Regions from separate parts of the Massilia sp. PWRC2 genome, predicted to be linked through region 3. Evidence: predicted binding sites of a transcription regulator. Region 3 holds the regulator's gene; each other region holds the start of a gene.

Region 1 (4,506 bases), on a different contig from region 3:
CACGACGATTTACAGAAAAATGCCCCACCTGAAATAGATGGCCGGGCGCGCCCGCTACCGCGTATACAGCCTCAACTGGCGGCGCCGCTCCCCTGCGACGCCAGTTGAGCAAACTCCTCATCGGTGAACAGGCGTGAGCGCGTCAAAAAGCGCCGCCCCGTTCCGTTATCCAATGAAAACATGCCGCCATTGCCGACTACCACATCGATAATCAGCTGGGTGTGCTCCCAGTAGGCGAACTGCTCGAGTCCCATATAAAACGGCGCGCCGTTCAGCTTGCCGAGATAGACGTCGCTGTCGCTGACGGCGAACTCGCCGGCCGGGTAACACATGGGCGCGCTGCCATCGCAACAGCCGCCCGACTGGAAAAACATGATAGGACCGTGCCGCTCGCGCAACGCGGCGATCATCAAGAGGGCCGCTGGCGTCGCGGTGACCCGGTCGAGCGAGAGTGTCATGGCTGGCCTTTTAGCGCATAAATGTTCAGAAGAACCCGAGCGCTTTGGGGCTGTAGCTAACCAGCAGATTCTTGGTCTGCTGGTAGTGGTCGAGCATCATCTTGTGGTTTTCGCGACCGATGCCAGACTGCTTGTAACCGCCGAACGCCGCGTGCGCCGGATACAGGTGGTAGCAGTTGGTCCACACGCGGCCCGCCTGGATGGCGCGACCGACACGGAAGGCGCGCGAGCCATCGCGTGTCCACAGGCCCGCACCGAGGCCATACAGGGTATCGTTGGCGATGCGGATGGCGTCGGCTTCGTCCTTGAAGGTGGTAACGGAGACGACCGGCCCGAAGATTTCCTCCTGGAAGATGCGCATCTTGTTGTCGCCCTTGAAAACGGTCGGCGTGACGTAATAGCCGCCCTTGAGGTCACCTTGCTGGTCGCAGCGGGCGCCACCGGCGAGCAATTCGGCCCCCTCCTGCTTGCCGATGTCAAGATACGACAAGATTTTTTCCAGCTGCTCTTGCGAGGCCTGGGCACCGATCATGGTCGAGGCGTCGAGCGGATTGCCCTGCTTGATGGCGGCGACCCGTTTGAGGGCCCGTTCGATGAATTTTTCGTAGATCGATTCCTCGATCAACACGCGCGACGGACAGGTGCACACCTCGCCCTGGTTCAGCGCGAACATGGCAAAGCCTTCCAGGCATTTATCGAAGAAATCATCATCGGCATCCATGACGTCGGCAAAAAACACGTTCGGTGACTTGCCGCCCAGCTCAAGGGTGACGGGAATCAGGTTTTGCGCCGCATAACCCATGATCAGGCGGCCCGTCCCCGTCTCGCCCGTAAACGCGATCTTGGCGATGCGCTTGTTCGACGCCAGCGGTTTACCCGCTTCGAGGCCGAAACCATTGACGATGTTGAGCACGCCAGGCGGCAACAGGTGGCCGATCAGCTCGATGAGCACCATGATCGACGCCGGCGTCTGCTCGGCTGGCTTGAGCACCACGCAATTGCCAGCGGCCAGCGCCGGCGCCAGCTTCCACACCGCCATCAGGATCGGGAAGTTCCACGGAATGATTTGACCGACCACGCCGAGCGGCTCGTGAAAATGGTACGCGTACGTCTCATGGTCGATCTGCGCAACCGAGCCTTCCTGGGCGCGGATGCAGCCGGCAAAATAGCGGAAGTGATCAATTGCCAGCGGGATGTCGGCGGCCATGGTCTCGCGAATTGGCTTGCCATTGTCGATCGTCTCGGCGGTGGCGATCAGGGTCAGGTTCGCTTCCATGACGTCGGCGATCTTGTTGAGGATATTCGCCCGCTCAGTCTGCGAAGTCTTGCCCCAGGCTTCTTTGGCGGCGTGGGCGGCGTCCAGCGCCAGTTCGATATCGGCGGCGCTGGAGCGGGCGATTTCGCAAAATACTTCGCCGGTAATCGGCGTGATATTGCCGAAGTATTCGCCGTTGACGGGGGCGACGAAGGCGCCGCCAATATAATTGTCGTAGCGTGGCTTGAAAGGGTTGGCAACGCCCAGTTTGCTGATGTCCGCGAGATTCATGTCGTCCTCTAAGTGGTGGTGTGGTCAAACCGCGGTGGCGGCCCGATCGTCTGCTCTACCCCTGTCATCTCGCAAATGCCGTGCCAGCGCACGTCGGCCTTGCGGCCATAGGTGATGCCCACCGCGCGATGCTGCACAACTGTCCCAGAATCGAACAGCTGTCACGAAACGGGACAACGATCAGCGCGACACTGTCGCGACGAAGCTTGGCGCAATCGGCTGTCCGCGCGATCGACATCCCTTCGACAAAGAGCGTGACTGTCAATGCTGGCAGCAAGCTGCGTGCCACGTCTCGGGTGCGGCGCAACCAAGCGCCGGACGGGTATATTGCTACTCAACGGTCATTGTCGCCTTTCATTGATGGAGAATTTCATGCATCACCCGTTTCGACTCAAGGCCGTCGCCAGCCTGTTTGCCGCCAGCTCGACGCTGCTGGCACCGGTGGCGCGCGCCACCGACCCCATGCTGCCGATGGCTGATGTGGTGGTGGTCAGTGGCAGCCGCATCGCCCATACCAGCTTCGACCTGCCGGCAGCGGTCGATGTCGTCGACGCCGCCCGTATCAGCGACGGCCAGATGCGCGTGAATGCCTCCGAGGCGCTGGCCTCGGTACCTGGTTTGGTGGCGCAGAACCGGCAAAACTATGCGCAAGACTTGCAGATTTCCTCGCGCGGTTTTGGCGCCCGCTCGGCCTTCGGCGTGCGCGGCGTGCGCCTGATCGGCGACGGCGTACCGGCGACCATGCCGGACGGCCAGGGACAACCGTCGGCCTTCAACCTGGATCGGGCCGAACGCATCGAAGTATTGCGCGGCCCCTTCTCGGCCATCTACGGCAACCACTCGGGCGGCGTGATCCAGCTGTTTACGCGCGACGGCCAGGGCCGGCCGACACTCGAGACCAACCTGGCCAGCGGCAGCGATGGCGCCCGCAAGACAGATATCAGCGCGCAAGGCAGCAGCGGCGCGCTCGGCTACGTCATCGATGCATCGCGCTTCGCCACCGACGGCTACCGCGACCACAGTGCTGCCACCCGCGACCAGTCCTTCGTCAAGCTGACCATGACGCCCACGAAGGACGGCACACTGACCCTGGTGGCCAACACATTGCGCCAGGATGGGACTGAAGATCCGCTGGGCGTGACCTGGGCCACCTACCAGCGTGACCCGCGCGCCGGCGAAATTGACACCACCGACACGCAAACGCCGAAGCGCACCCTGGCCGGGCGTTACAACACGCGCAAGGATATCCGCCACCAGCAAATCGGCATCGCCTACGACCAGAAATTCGGCGACGACCGCCTGCACGTCATGACCTATGGTGGTAACCGCCAGGTCGTCCAATACCAGGCGTTTTCAAAAGGCTTTCAGGCGGCGCCATCGCAATCGGGCGGCGTAGTCGATTTCGACCGCAATTTTTATGGCGTCGATATCAACTGGGTCAGCATCCGCGCGTTGGCGGCGGGCACACTGACCACCACCATCGGCATCGACTACGGCCACTCGACCGACGAGCGTACCGGCTACGAAAATTTTATCGGCAGCCAGCTTGGCGTGCAGGGCGCGCTGCGGCGCGACGAGCAGGACACCCTCGCCAGTGCCGATCCCTACCTGCAGGCCGAATGGCAGGCAGGCGCGTGGGTATTAACGGGTGGCATGCGCCACACGCGCCTGACGGTGCAGGTGGGCGACCGCTTCCTTGCCAATGGCAATGATAGCGGTAGTGCCAATTTTAGCCATACGACGCCTGTACTGGGCGTACTGTACAAGGTCAATCCACTGCTCAATGTGTATGCCAGCACCGCGCGCGGATTTGAGACGCCGACTTTGAACGAGTTGTTTTATTCGGGCACCGGCGGCGGCTTCAATTTCAATTTACGCGCCGCCCAGAGCACGCACCTGGAAGCGGGCGCCAAAGCCATCATCGCTCCCAACACACGCATCAACGGCGCGCTATTCCAGGTCCGCACCAGCGATGAACTGGTGGTCGACAGCGCCGTCGGCGGCAGAACCAGCTACAAAAACGCCAGCAAGACGCTACGCCAGGGCGCTGAACTATCGATCGATAGCACGCTCGGCGCAGGCATCAGCGGCCGGGTCGCCGTCACTGCGCTGCGCGCCGTCTATGACGAGGGTGTGGGCAACGTGCTGGCGGGCAGCCGCCTGCCCGGCGTGCCGAACGCCAACCTGTTCGCCGAACTGGCGTGGAAGAATGCGTCGGACCATATCGGCGCCGCCCTCGAAACCATCGCCAGCAGCAAAATCTATGCAGACGATGCGAACAGCGACATCCCGGCGCCCGGTTATACGGTGCTCAACGCGCGCGTCAATGCGAAACAGGTGGTGGGTGCATGGCGCTTCAAGCAGTTCGCCCGCGTCAATAATCTGCTGGACCGCGGCTATATCGGCTCGCTGATCGTTGGCGACACCAACAAACGCTATTACGAAGCAGCGCCGGGCCGCAACTGGATGGTCGGCGCCAGCATCGCGTACACGTTTTAATCG
Region 2 (4,506 bases), on a different contig from region 3:
AAAGGTCGAGGCGAAGGCAGGCGATGCCACCAAAGTTGACGACAAAGTTGACAGCAAAAAGGCCGAGGCCAAAAAAGCCGAGGCCAGGAAGGCCGACCTCAAGCCTGCCGCAGCGAAGAAGGCGGACGCCAAGGAGGGGGCCGACAAGCCGGCCGCCGACAAAAAAGCGGCCAAGCCGGCACCGCGTCCCCAAGAGTTGTTCTGAGGCGACGCCCGTAGCGGGAGTGCGCGCCTGCGCTGCGCTGCGCGCTGCAATTGCTTGCATATTTCTGCCGTTATTGGCATGGTAGGCCCCCATGAAGCCACCCCGCCGCCTGATGTCCCACATACGCACGTTTACCCAATTCTCCCTGCGCGACCTGGTCGCCACCGCCGGCCCCACCATCTTGCTGGTGGTCGGGGTATGCGTGCTGGCCTACCTGATCGTCGACCCGGCGCCGCCGCGCCAGGTGCGCCTGGCCACGGGCCAGGAAAACGGCGCTTACCAGGAATTCGGCAAAAAATACGCCACTGAACTGGCCAAAGACCGCATCAAGGTGACCCAGGTGGCGTCGCTGGGCTCGCAAGACAATCTGCAGCAGCTGCAGGAGGGCAAAGTCGACGTCGCCTTCGTCCAGAGCGGCTCGACCGATGAAGCAGAAGCACAGCGCAAGGGCCTGGTGTCATTGGGCAGCCTGTTCACCGAACCGGTCTGGCTGTTTCTGCGCGAGGGCGTCAAGGCCACCCAGATGAGCGAGCTGAAAGGCTTGCGCATCAATCTGGGGCCGGAAGGCACCGGCGTGCCCAAGCTGTTTCGCCAGGTGCTGGCCTTAAACGGCGTCGAGCCGGCCGATCTGCAGATCGGTGCGCTGGAAAATACCCCGGCCACGGTCGAGCTGCTGGCCGGGCGCATCGACGGCTTGGTGTTTTCTTCCGGACCGGACGCCTTGCTGGTGCAGATGCTGCTGCAAACGCCCGGCATCCGGCTGGCCAATTTCGACCAGGCCGAGGCGTACGCGCGGCGCCTGCCGTTTTTATCGCACGTCGTGCTGCCGCGCGGGATCGTTGATCTGGGCCGCGATTTGCCACCGCAGGATTTTCACCTGATCGCCCCCACTGCCACGCTGGTCGCGCGCAGCGACTTGCATCCGGCGCTGATCGAACTGTTTGTGCAGGCCGCTGCCGAGATCCATGGCGGCGCCGGCTGGTTCCAGCGCCAGGGCCAGTTCCCGTCGAGCCAGTACACGGAAATCCCGGTGGCGCGCGAGGCCGCCAAATTCTACAAGGACGGCGCCCCGCTGCTGCAGCGCTACATGCCGTTCTGGGTGGCCAATCTGTTCGACCGTTTATGGGTGGTGGTGGTGGCGCTCGCTGCGCTGATTTTGCCATTTTCGAAAGTGGTGCCGCCCCTGTACGTGTGGCGCATCAAGTCGCGCCTGTACCGCTGGTACGGCCAGTTGCGCGCCGTCGAGCAGACCCTGGAGGCGGCCGGGGAGGGGCAGCACGAGCAGGTCTGCGCCGATTTGCTCAAACGCCTCGATGATATCGAAGAGCGCGTCAACCACATGTCGATCCCGCTGGCGTTTGCCGACAATCTGTATGGCTTGCGCAGCCACATCAATTTTGTGCGCCAGCGCGTCAAGGCGACGCTGGCGGCAGCGCAGCCTGAGCCTGAGCCCAGCCGTCAGCCACCGATCCAGGGCAAGCGCGCATAGCACCAGCCGCCGGTCGTCTTGCGGTGGCCGGCGCTGTCCTTGTCACCCTCGAAGCCTTCGAGAATGTCGAAGGCATTCGTGTAGCCGTGCTCGCTTGCCAGTTTGGCGGCATGGCGCGAGCGCACCCCCGAGCGGCACAGGAACAGCAGCACATCATCCCTGGCAGCGATCTGCGCCAGTTGTTCGATAAATTGTGGATTGACCACCCCGCTGGGCCAGCTGCTCCATTCGATCGCCATGTGCTGGCCGGGTGGCAGCGCCACCTGGCCGACAAAATGGCGCTCGGCGTTGGTGCGCACATCGATCAGTCGCGCGCCACTCTGCTGGCGCAGCAACTGCCACGCCTCAGCCGGGGTAACGGCACCCGCATACGGTTGATCAGCGGCGCGCGCGCGCGCGGTGGCGAGAAGTTGCTCGGTCATGGTCGGCCCTCGGATGAATCGGTAGCGCAGATGCCACCTGTACGAAGGGATTATACGGCGCCTTCGTTTGGCAGGCAGTGCGCACCAAGTTGGGGTGCCTGGCCAGCATGCACTATTAGGGTGCGTCTATTCTGGTGCAGATTGTTCGCCGCCGGCGCAGACGCTGCCGCTTGCACGGCCCAGAGGGTGAAAATAAGCCCTCCCTTTTGATGGCGCCGCTGGCATAGATTCTGCTAACATTGTTGTTGCGTTTGCGCCGCCGCAAGGTCGGTGCACCCCTTATTTCATTTAGGAGATTTTGAATGGCAAAGACCGCCGCAGAAGTGTTGAAGATGGCCGAAGAACACGAAGTCAAGTTTGTTGACTTCCGTTTTGCCGATACCCGCGGTAAAGAGCAGCACGTCACTGTGCCGGTTTCGCACTTCGACATCGACAAATTTGAATCGGGCCACGCCTTCGACGGCTCCTCGATCGCTGGCTGGAAAGGGATCGAAGCATCGGACATGATCCTGATGCCAGATCCGAACACCGCGAATATCGACCCGTTCATGGAAGAAACCACCATGTTCATGCAGTGCGACGTCATCGAGCCGTCCGACGGCAAAGGTTACGACCGCGATCCACGTTCGATCGCCAAGCGCGCCGAAGCCTATCTGAAATCCTCGGGCCACGGCGACACCGCTTACTTCGGCCCTGAGCCAGAATTTTTCATCTTCGACTCGGTGCGCTGGAAAGTCGACATGTCGGGTTGCTTCGTCAAGATCGATTCCGACGAAGCGTCGTGGTCGACCGATGCCAAAACCGAAGGCGGCAACAGCGGCCACCGTCCGACCGTCAAGGGCGGTTACTTCCCCGTGCCACCAGTCGATTCGTTCCAGGACATGCGCTCGGAAATGTGCCTGATTCTGGAGTCGCTCGGCATCCCGGTCGAAGTGCACCACCACGAAGTCGCTGGCGCTGGCCAGAACGAAATCGGCACCCGCTTCTCGACCCTGGTCGAGCGCGCTGACTGGACCCAGAACCTCAAGTACGTGGTGTGGAACGTGGCCCACAGCTACGGCAAGACCGCCACTTTCATGCCAAAACCCATCGTTGGCGACAACGGTTCGGGCATGCACGTGCACCAGTCGATCTGGAAAGACGGCAAAAACCTGTTCGCTGGCGACGGCTATGCCGGCCTGTCGGAAACGGCGCTGTTCTACATCGGCGGCATCATCAAGCACGCCAAGGCCTTGAACGCCATCACCAACCCAGGTACCAACTCGTACAAGCGCCTGGTGCCTGGCTTTGAAGCGCCCGTCAAGCTGGCGTACTCGGCCCGTAACCGTTCGGCATCGATCCGCATTCCCCACGTCGCCAATCCAAAAGGCCGCCGTATCGAAACGCGTTTCCCCGATCCACTGGCCAACGTCTACCTGTGCTTCGCTGCGCTGCTGATGGCCGGTCTGGACGGTATCGCCAACAAGATCCACCCGGGCGAAGCGGCTACCAAAGACCTGTACCATCTGCCGCCGGAAGAAGACGCGCTGATCCCAACGGTCTGCTCGTCGCTCGAAGAAGCGCTGGAAAACCTCGACAAGGACCGTGAGTTCCTCACCCGTGGCGGCGTCTTCAGCGACTCCATGATCGATGCCTACATCGAGCTGAAAATGCAGGACGTCCAGCGCATGCGCATGACGACCCACCCAGCCGAATTTGACATGTACTATTCGCTGTAAGAAAAACCACGTTTGCTTGTTTCGCTGTCAACAGAGCTGATCTGGGCGACATCGAAACAGCCAGCAAGGTGTAAAAAGCGCGGCCGAAGCGACAGCTTTTGCCGCGCTTTTTTGCAGTTCAGGTATATTCGGGCTGATTCCTTTTTGCATGCGCCGCGTGCTTTTATTCAGATGATGTATATGACAAGCCGTCTGCACTTCCTGTTTGCCTGCGCGGCGCTGCTGCTGGCCGGCGTCGTCCGCGCCGATACCACCATTTACAAATGCGTGGACGCCGACGGCCGCGTCGAGTTCACCGATTCGGTGCGCCGCAATTGCAAGGCGCTCGATTTGCCCAGTTCATATGCAGCGCCGAAGGCGCGCGGGGGCGGTGGCAATGGCCGTACGGCCTCGGCGCCGGCGCCGGTGCCGGCGGATTTCCCCAAGGTGTCCAACGTCCAGCAAAAGAACCGCGACGACGAGCGCCGCGACATCCTCAACGAAGAATTGCGCAGCGAAGAAAAGAAGCTGGCCGATATCCGCCGCGAATTTAATGGCGGCGAGCCTGAACGCCAGGGCAATGAGCGCAATTATGCCAAATACCAGGAACGCGTGGCACTGTTAAAAGACAGCATCAGCCGCGCGGAAAAGAACATCGACGCCCTCAAGCGAGAAATCGGCAACATTAAATGA
Region 3 (4,506 bases):
GATCGATATTTATAACCGCGCCCACCTGGTCTACCCGCCGCCGCCGCCGCAGCGCCGCCGCTAGCGGGCGCCGTGACGTCCCTTTTTCTGAAATCGAGAACCGACCATGCCATTTCGTTTTTTTAGCCGGGCCCTGTTTGTCGACGTTGCCGTCGCTGTTGCCGTCACCGTCACCGTCGGCGGTGCCGCCCGTGCCGAACGCGCCGACTCGTCCAAGCAGACCATCGTCGATGCCGCCTCCATCACCATCAACGATGTGACGCAGACGCGCACCCTGGTGGGCAATGTCGAACTGCAGCGCGGCACCCTGTTGATGAAGGCCGGTCGCGCCATCATCAAGAGCGACCCGGAAGGCTACGTCTACGCCACCTTTTATGCCGATCCGGGCAGCCTGGCCACCTTCCGCCAGAAGCGCGACGGCGGCGATATCTGGGATGAGGGCGAGGCCGAGCGCATCGAATACGACAACAAGCTGGAAATCGTCAAACTGTTTTCAAAGGCGAAGATCACCACCGTCGAAAACAAGCGCAAGACCCAGGAAGTGCAGGGGCCTTATCTGTCCTACGACAGCCGCAAGGAAGTCTATGCGGTCGAGAACGATGTCAGCGGCACCACCAAGGCCGATGGTGGCCGCGTACGGATGGTGATCGAGCCGAAGCTGCCGCCGGCGCCAGGCGCAGCGCCGGCACCAGCACCTGCATCAGCACCAGCGCCAGGCGTTCCCGCAGCGGCGAAAAAGCCATGATCGAAGCGAAATCGTGTGGCAGCACGCTGATCGTGCGCGGCCTGCAAAAAAGCTATGGCAAGCGGCTGGTGGTGCGCGACGTCTCGCTGCAGGTCGAGTGCGGCGAAGTGGTCGGTTTGCTGGGGCCGAATGGCGCCGGTAAAACCACCTCGTTCTACATGATCGTCGGGCTGGTGCCGTCGGACGCCGGCACCATCGACATCAGCGGCGTCGACATCTCGCGCCTGCCGATCCACCGCCGCGCTGCCCTCGGCCTGTCGTATCTGCCGCAGGAAGCGTCGGTGTTTCGCAAGCTGACGGTGGAAGAGAATATCCGCGCCGTGCTCGAGCTGCAAAAAGTCGACGGCAAGGCCTTGACCAAAGCGCAGATCACCGAGCGGCTCGACAGCCTGCTGGCAGATCTGCAGATCGACAAGCTGCGCGACAACCAGGCTTTGTCGCTGTCGGGCGGTGAGCGCCGGCGGGTGGAAATCGCCCGGGCGCTGGCCACCAACCCGCGCTTCGTGCTGCTCGATGAACCATTCGCCGGGGTCGATCCGATCGCCGTCATCGAGATCCAGCGCATCGTGCGCTTTTTGAAAGAGCGCGGTATTGGCGTCCTCATTACCGACCACAATGTGCGCGAGACGCTGGGTATCTGCGACCGTGCTTACATCATCAACCAGGGCGCCGTGCTCGCTTCGGGCAGCCCTGACGACATCATCGCCGACGAGTCGGTGCGGCGCGTGTACCTGGGCGAACACTTCCGCATGTAAGCATCCGTCAAAAGCGAGCCATGAAACAGTCACTTCAACTACGTACCTCGCAACACCTGGCGCTCACGCCGCAGCTGCAGCAGTCGATCCGCCTGCTGCAACTGTCGACCCTCGAGCTGCACCAGGAACTCGAGCATCTGTTGTCCGACAATCCCCTGCTCGAGCGCCTCGACGATCCGCTCGACCACTCGGTGCGCCTGCTCGCCGACGGCGCCGTCGGCGCCAGCGGCAATGCCGAAGCACCTGAAGTGGGCAACCAGGATGCACCGCCCAACGCCGATGCACCGGCGGCCGACGCCGACAGTGGCGAAGCGGTCGACATGGGTGGCGAGAGCACCCAGGACACCAGCGCCGACAGCGAAGACTGGAGCGAAGCGTCGCGCAACAAGTCGCCCGACGACGAGGAATCGCGCCCGCAGATCGAAGCGACCGCCACCACCCTGCGCGAGCACCTGTCCGAACAGATGCGCCTGGCGATGCTGGAACTGCGCGACCGCGCGCTGGTCGAACTGATGATCGATGCCCTCGACGACAATGGCTATCTGACCGAGTCGCTCGAAGAGATACTGGAGCGCATGCCGGCCGAGCTGGAGATCGATGCGGACGAACTGAAAACCGCGCTCTCGCTGCTGCAAAGTTTTGATCCCGCCGGGGTGGGCGCGAGGAATGCCGGCGAGTGCCTGGCGCTGCAGATTCGCCGCATGCCGGCAATCGCCATGGTGACGCGCCGCATGGCGCTCGAGATCGTCTGCAAGCACTTGACCTGGTTCGCCCAGCGCGAATTTAACAAGCTCAAAAAAGCGCTCGCTTGCGATGACGAAGATTTGCGCGAGGCGCAAGTGGTGATCCGCCAGTGCAACCCCCATCCGGGCGCCGGTTTCGGCGCCGGCACCTCCGATTACGTGGTGCCCGACGTCATCGTGCGCAAGGCGCGCGGCGGCTGGACCGTCAGCCTGAACAATGACGTCATGCCGCGCCTGCGGGTCAACAATATGTACGCCAGCCTGCTCAAGCAGGGCAAGGGCGAGGGCCAGATGGGCGCCCAGTTGCAGGAAGCAAAGTGGCTAATCAAAAATATGCGGCAGCGTTTCGACACCATCTTGCGGGTCGCCGAAGCAATTGTGGAGCGGCAACGTAACTTTTTTTCGCACGGCGCGGTCGCCATGCGTCCCCTTGTGCTGCGTGAAATTGCTGATACACTGGGCCTACACGAGAGCACTATCTCCCGGGTAACCACTCAAAAATACATGCTGACCCCGCATGGAATGTTTGAGTTGAAATATTTCTTTGGCAGCCACGTGGCGACCGACGCCGGCGGCGAAGCATCGTCGACAGCGATCCGGGCACTCATCGTGCAATTGACAGGAGCGGAAGACCCGAAGAATCCACTTTCAGACAGCAAGATCGCAGACATGCTGGGGGAACAAGGTATGGTCATAGCGCGCCGCACGGTGGCCAAATACCGTGAAGCGCTGAAAATCCCGCCCGTCGCTCTTCGCAAGAATCTGTAGATCGTTTTTTCAGTGTTCCTCTGCGTCCCGCTTTATGCGGTTTGCATGAACAGGAAGCGACATCATCAAAGGAGTGTGTATGAATCTCACAATCAGCGGACATCATCTTGAAGTGACCCCAGCCATCCGTGAATACGTACAGAGCAAACTGGAACGCGTCCGGCGCCATTTTGATCAAGTGATCGACATTGCCGTCATCCTCACCGTCGACAATCTGACTGAAAAAGAAAAACGGCAAAAAGCCGAAATCAACCTCCGACTTCCGGGCAAGACCATCAACGTTAACGCCCTGTCGCACGACCTGTATGCCGCCATCGACGGCTTGATCGACAAGCTCGATCGCCAGGTCATGAAATACAAAACCCAGGTCCAGGACCACGATCACCAGGCCATCAAGCACCTGTCCGAAGAAGAACTGCCGGCCGCTGCTGCCTGAGTCACCAGGTCCCCTAATATGGATGAGGGCGCCCGCGGGCGCCCTTGTCACGTCGGGCGTGCCGGCGTCGCTGCTAGAATAGGTGTTTTCCCCTCTCTCTGCCGCCATGACCGACTTCGTCAAGACCCGCATCGCCAACCGCACCGCCATCATCACGCTCGACCGTCCGCGCACCCTCAATTCGCTGTCGCTGGAAATGATCCGCGCGCTCACCGACGTGCTGCTGGCGTGGCAGGATGACGATGCCATCGACGCCGTGGTACTGCGCAGCAGCACCGACAAGGCCCTGTGCGCGGGCGGCGACATCCGCTATTTTTACGACGTCGGCACGCTGCCGACCACCGGTGGCAGCGCCTCGCTGGAAGATTTTTTCACCGAAGAATACCGCCTCAACCACCTGATTCACTTTTATCCGAAAACCTATATTGCCCTGATGGATGGGGTGGTGATGGGGGGCGGTCTGGGCGTGTCGGAAGCGCACCGCCAGCGCGGCTTGCGGGTGGTCACCGATGGCAGCAAACTGGCCATGCCGGAAGTGAACATTGGCCTGTTTCCCGATGTGGGCGGCAGTTATTTTCTCAGCCATGCACCGGGCCGGCTGGGGTATTACCTGGCACTGACGGGCTTGACCGTGCGCGCCGCCGACGCCCTCTATTGCGGCCTGGCCGACACCTTCGTGCCGCAGGCACAGATGGCGGCGCTGCTTGAACTGATCGAGACCACCCCAGGCACCCAGCTGCGCGCTGCGGTGGCGGCGTTTGCCGCGCCGCACCGGGCCGCCGCCGACGCTGCTCTGGCGCCGCTGGCCGAGGCGCGCGCCGCCATCGACCGCCATTTTAGTCATTCCACCATTGAAGCCATCATTGCTTCGCTGGCCACCGACGACAGCGTACTGATGCAAAAAGCGCTGGCCGCCATGCACAAGCGCTCGCCGCTGCTGTTAAAAGTGACCCTGCAACTGTTGACGCGCGGCGCCAGCCTCGATCTCGCCGATTGCCTGCGCATGGAACGCATCCTGGTGCGGCGCAATTTTGAACATGGCGAAGTGCTCGAAGGCAT
Region 4 (4,506 bases), on a different contig from region 3:
GGTGCGCGCTGCCGCCGCGCTGGCGCGCGCCAAGCGGGCCGGCCGCAATTGCGTCGAACTGGCGATGCAGTGAAGGCGCGCGCTTGAGCTGGCTGCTTGGCTGGGCACGGCCGTATCAACGGCGCCTGCTCGCCGGTGATGTCAGCGCCGGCATCATCGTCGCCATGATGATGGTGCCGCAGGCGATGGCCTACGCCATGGTGGCGGGACTGCCGCCGGTGGCCGGCCTGTACGCCAGCATCATCCCGCCCCTTTTATATGCGCTGTTCGGCACCAGCATGACGCAGTCGGTGGGGCCGATGGCGATCATCTCGCTGATGACAGCGGCCAGCCTGGCGCCGCTGGCGGTGCCTGGTTCGACCCTGTACGGCGTGCTGGCAGCGCAGCTGGCGCTGATGGCCGGCGCCGTGCTGCTGCTCAGCGGCTTGCTGCGGGTGGGTTTTCTGGCGAATTTTTTCTCGCGTCCGGTGATGAGTGGCTTCACGCTGGGCTCGGCCCTGCTGATCGCCTGGGGGCAGCTGCCGGCGCTGCTGGGCGCCAATGCGGCTGCCGCCAGCACCACGTATGGCGGCGTCAAGCTGCATCCGGCCAGCATGGTGTTGGGGATCGGCGCGGCGCTGCTGCTGTTATGGGCGCGGCGCGCGCTGGCAGGGCTGCTGCGCCGCGCCGGCCTGCCAGCGGGGGCCTGCGCCAGCCTGGCGCGGCTGGCGCCCATGCTGGTGGTGGTGGTCGGGGCGGCCCTGGTGGCGGCCGGCTTCGGCGCCGGCGTTACCACCATCGGCGCGGTCCCCTCGGGGCTGCCGTCGCTGAACCTGGCAACCGCATCGTCCTACTGGGGCGCGCTGCTGCAACCGGCGCTGCTGACGGCGTTCATGGTGTTCCTCATTTCGATGTCGTCGGCGCAGGCGCTGGCGCAGGCGCAGTCAGGCCGGGGTGTTGGCCACGGCGGTGGCGTCGCGCACAAGCCGCGCGCCAACCTGGAACTGGTGGGGCTGGGCGTGGCCAACCTGGGCAGCGCGCTGTCGGGTGGTTTTGCCGTCACCGGCAGCATGTCGCGCGGCGCCGTCAACCACGCCGCCGGTGCCAACACGCCGCTGGCGAGCATCATCAGCGCGCTGCTGCTCACGCTCACGCTGGTGCTGCCGCATGCCAGCGTGGCACTGGCGCTGGTGCCGATGCCGGTGCTGGCGGCGACCATCATGGTGGCGGTGCTGGGCATGCTTGAACTGGACACCTGGCGCGTGGCGCTGCGCTACGACCGCAGCGATGCCCTGGCGCTGGCCGGCACCGCCGGCGGCGTGCTGGTCGCGGGTGTCGAAGCGGGCGTCGTCATTGGCGTGCTGCTATCGATGGGCACCCTGATCTGGCGCGCCAGCCGGCCGCACATCGCGGTGCTGGGGCGGATCGCCGGCAGCGAGCATTTCAGGAACGTCGAGCGCTACCCCGGCGGCACCACGCCGGCGCTGCTGCTGCTGCGGGTCGACGCCTTTCTTTTCTTTGGCAATATCGACGCCGTCGCCGCCCGCATCGACGACGAAGTGGCGGCGCGCCCGGCCCTGCGCCACCTGGTGCTGGTGCTCTCGGCGGTCAATGCCATCGACACCTCGGCGCTGTTTGGCCTGGCGGACCTCAATGGCCAGCTGCGCGCGCGCGGCGTGCTGCTGCATCTGGCTGAAGTCAAGGGGCCGGTGATGGACCGCCTGAAGACGGCCGATCTGATGACTGCACTGAGTGGCCAGGTGTTTCTGAGCGCTGCCAATGCGTGGGATGCGCTGACGGCGCCGGCGCCGGCCTCCTCCTCCCCCTTGTAAGCATGGTGTGGCGCGCGCCAGGCAAGGGCGACTGGCAGCGCAGGGGGGGCTGTCCCACAGGTGCATCACTGACCGCCATTAGCACCAAGTCAGTGCGTTAACCGGCACCGCCACCGCGTCTGCGCTGGCACGCAACGTGCTAAATTGACTGTTATGCCAGAGTGTACATTGCCCCCTTGCGCCATCGCCCCCCGCCCCGCCGCGTGGCAGGCCAGCCTGCGCCTGCGCTTCGTCCGCGATGGCGGCGTCACCCGCCTGGTCGAGCGGCGCCACATGGGGCCCTTGCGCGTGCAAAAGGCGCTGTATCCGGAAGGCGCGGCCATCTGCCACGCCATCGTCGTCCACCCGCCCGGCGGCGTGGTCGGCGGCGACACCCTGGCCATCGATGTCGAGCTGGGCCCGGCTGCCCACGTGCTGCTGACCACCCCGGGTGCCGGCAAGTGGTACCGCGCCAACGGCAGGATCTCGCGCCAGACGGTGCAGCTGCGCGCGGGTGCCGGCGCCGCCGTCGAGTGGCTGCCGCAGGACACCATTTTTTTCAACGACGCCACCGTTCACCTCGAACATCACGTCGAGCTGGCCGAGGGTGCGCGCTACATCGGCGCCGAGCTGCTGTGCTTTGGCCGGCGCGCGTCTGGCGAGACCTTCAGCACCGGCGTGGTGCGTCAGCGCACCGAGATTCGCAGCGGCGGCAAGCTGGTATGGTGGGAGCAGGGCGCCATCGACGCCAGCGACCCCGCCGCCACCATGCACAGCCCGATTGGCCTGGGCGGCGCCAGCGTCTGCGCCACCCTGATCGGCGTCGGTGCGCCGCTGCCGGCGGCGCTGCTGGCGCAGATCCGCGCGCTCGATGGACGCCTCGCTGCCAGCCAGGTCAAGACGGTGTTCGTCGCCCGCCTGCTCGGTGACGACAGCGAGTCTGCGCGACGCATCATGACGGCGGCCTGGCAGCTCTTGCGGCCGCACCTGCTGGGCTGCGCGGCGCCGCTGCCGCGCATCTGGCAGACCTGATTGATTTGATCTTTATTATTGGACCGCCCATGGACCTGACTCCCCGCGAAAAAGACAAGCTGCTCATTTTTACCGCCGGCCTGCTGGCCGAGCGCCGCCTCGCGCGCGGCCTGAAACTGAACTATCCCGAAGCGGTGGCCCTGATCAGTGCCGCCATCATGGAAGGGGCGCGCGACGGCAAGAGCGTGGCCCAGCTGATGGCCGACGGCGCCACCATCCTCACGCGCGCGCAGGTCATGGACGGCATCGCCGAGATGATCCCGGATATCCAGGTCGAGGCCACGTTCCCCGATGGCAGCAAGCTGGTCACCGTGCACCACCCGATCCCCTGAAAGGTCCCTGATGACTTCATCTGATGCCATGATCCCCGGCCAGTACCTGTTCGAAGCGGGTGACATCGAACTCAATGCCGGTCGCGCCAGCGTCAGCGTGGTGGTGGCCAACAGCGGCGACCGGCCGATCCAGGTCGGCTCGCATTTCCATTTTTTCGAGGTCAACGCGGCCCTGCTGTTCGATCGTGCAGCCGCCCGCGGCATGCGCTTGAACATCGCCGCCGGCACCGCCGTGCGCTTCGAGCCGGGCCAGCAGCGCACCGTCGAACTGCTGGCACTGGCCGGCGCCCGCAAGGTGTACGGTTTTAACGCGCTCGTGATGGGGGATCTGTAATGGCCCGCATCAGCCGCGCGGCCTACGCCGAGATGTACGGCCCCACCGTCGGTGACCGCATCCGCCTGGCCGACACTGAACTGTTCATCGAGATCGAACGCGATTACGCCACCTATGGCGAAGAAGTCAAATTCGGTGGCGGCAAGACCATCCGCGATGGCATGGGCCAGTCGCAGCGCGTGCACGCCGACGTCATGGACACCGTCATCACGAATGCCGTCATCATCGACCACTGGGGCATCGTCAAGGCCGACATCGGCCTGAAAAACGGCCTGATCGCCGCCATCGGCAAGGCCGGTAACCCCGACATCCAGCCGGATGTGACGATGGCCATTGGCGGCGCCACCGAGATCATCGCCGGTGAAGGATCGATCGTCACCGCCGGCGGCGTCGACACCCACATCCATTTCATTTGTCCGCAGCAGATCGAAGAAGCCTTGATGAGCGGCGTAACCACCATGATCGGCGGCGGTACCGGGCCGGCGGTGGGCACGGCGGCCACTACCTGCACACCGGGACCGTGGCATCTGCATGCCATGCTGGCGGCGGCCGACGCCTTCCCGATGAACCTGGGCTTTCTGGGCAAGGGCAATGTCAGCCTGCCGCAACCCCTGGTCGAACAGGTGCTGGCGGGCGCGATTGGCCTGAAACTGCATGAGGACTGGGGCAGCACGCCGGCCGCCATCGATAACTGCCTGGCGGTGGCCGAGGCGATGGATGTGCAGGTGGCGATCCATTCCGACACCCTCAACGAAGCGGGTTTTCTGGAGAACACCCTGGCCGCCTTCAAGGGCCGCACCATCCACACCTTTCACACCGAAGGCGCCGGCGGTGGCCATGCGCCCGACATCATCGCCGCCGTCGGCCAGTCGAATGTGCTGCCGTCGTCGACCAATCCGACCCGGCCGTTCACCGTCAACACGCTCGACGAGCACCTCGACATGCTGATGGTGTGCCACCACCTCGACCCGGCGATTGCCGAAGATGTGGCGTTCGCCGAATCGCGCATCCGCCGCGA

What was found. Region 3 encodes sigma-54, which starts transcription at its own class of promoters, with help from an activator protein. Its sites were predicted from a motif close to TGGCANGNAANCTGCTTT; they were not measured.
Region 1: a site for sigma-54 is predicted at 2,275-2,292, ahead of adh (aldehyde dehydrogenase). Genes of this name have one in related genera too.
Region 2: a site for sigma-54 is predicted at 2,336-2,353, ahead of glnA (type I glutamate--ammonia ligase). Genes of this name have one in related genera too.
Region 4: a site for sigma-54 is predicted at 1,937-1,954, ahead of ACP7BZ_RS12575 (urease accessory protein UreD). Genes of this name have one in related genera too.

Annotation. Positions count from the first base shown of each region.
Region 1 is NZ_JAFCUW010000025.1:2,264-6,769, forward strand. It holds gene ACP7BZ_RS22695 (sigma-54-dependent Fis family transcriptional regulator) at 1-37, shown strand, start outside; gene ACP7BZ_RS22700 (DUF779 domain-containing protein) at 72-458, opposite strand; gene adh (aldehyde dehydrogenase) at 484-2,004, opposite strand; gene ACP7BZ_RS22710 (TonB-dependent receptor family protein) at 2,377-4,503, shown strand.
Region 2 is NZ_JAFCUW010000003.1:324,242-328,747, forward strand. It holds gene ACP7BZ_RS09165 (transglycosylase domain-containing protein) at 1-205, shown strand, start outside; gene ACP7BZ_RS09170 (TAXI family TRAP transporter solute-binding subunit) at 297-1,694, shown strand; gene ACP7BZ_RS09175 (rhodanese-like domain-containing protein) at 1,664-2,116, opposite strand; gene glnA (type I glutamate--ammonia ligase) at 2,419-3,834, shown strand; gene ACP7BZ_RS09185 (DUF4124 domain-containing protein) at 4,015-4,506, shown strand; gene glnL (nitrogen regulation protein NR(II)) at 4,503-4,506, shown strand, end outside.
Region 3 is NZ_JAFCUW010000009.1:157,588-162,093, reverse strand. It holds gene lptC (LPS export ABC transporter periplasmic protein LptC) at 1-64, shown strand, start outside; gene lptA (lipopolysaccharide transport periplasmic protein LptA) at 107-745, shown strand; gene lptB (LPS export ABC transporter ATP-binding protein) at 742-1,500, shown strand; gene ACP7BZ_RS17810 (RNA polymerase factor sigma-54) at 1,521-3,011, shown strand; gene hpf (ribosome hibernation-promoting factor, HPF/YfiA family) at 3,091-3,447, shown strand; gene ACP7BZ_RS17800 (enoyl-CoA hydratase/isomerase family protein) at 3,554-4,506, shown strand, end outside.
Region 4 is NZ_JAFCUW010000005.1:292,324-296,829, forward strand. It holds gene ACP7BZ_RS12565 (diguanylate cyclase) at 1-73, shown strand, start outside; gene ACP7BZ_RS12570 (SulP family inorganic anion transporter) at 84-1,811, shown strand; gene ACP7BZ_RS12575 (urease accessory protein UreD) at 1,965-2,822, shown strand; gene ACP7BZ_RS12580 (urease subunit gamma) at 2,852-3,154, shown strand; gene ACP7BZ_RS12585 (urease subunit beta) at 3,183-3,488, shown strand; gene ureC (urease subunit alpha) at 3,488-4,506, shown strand, end outside.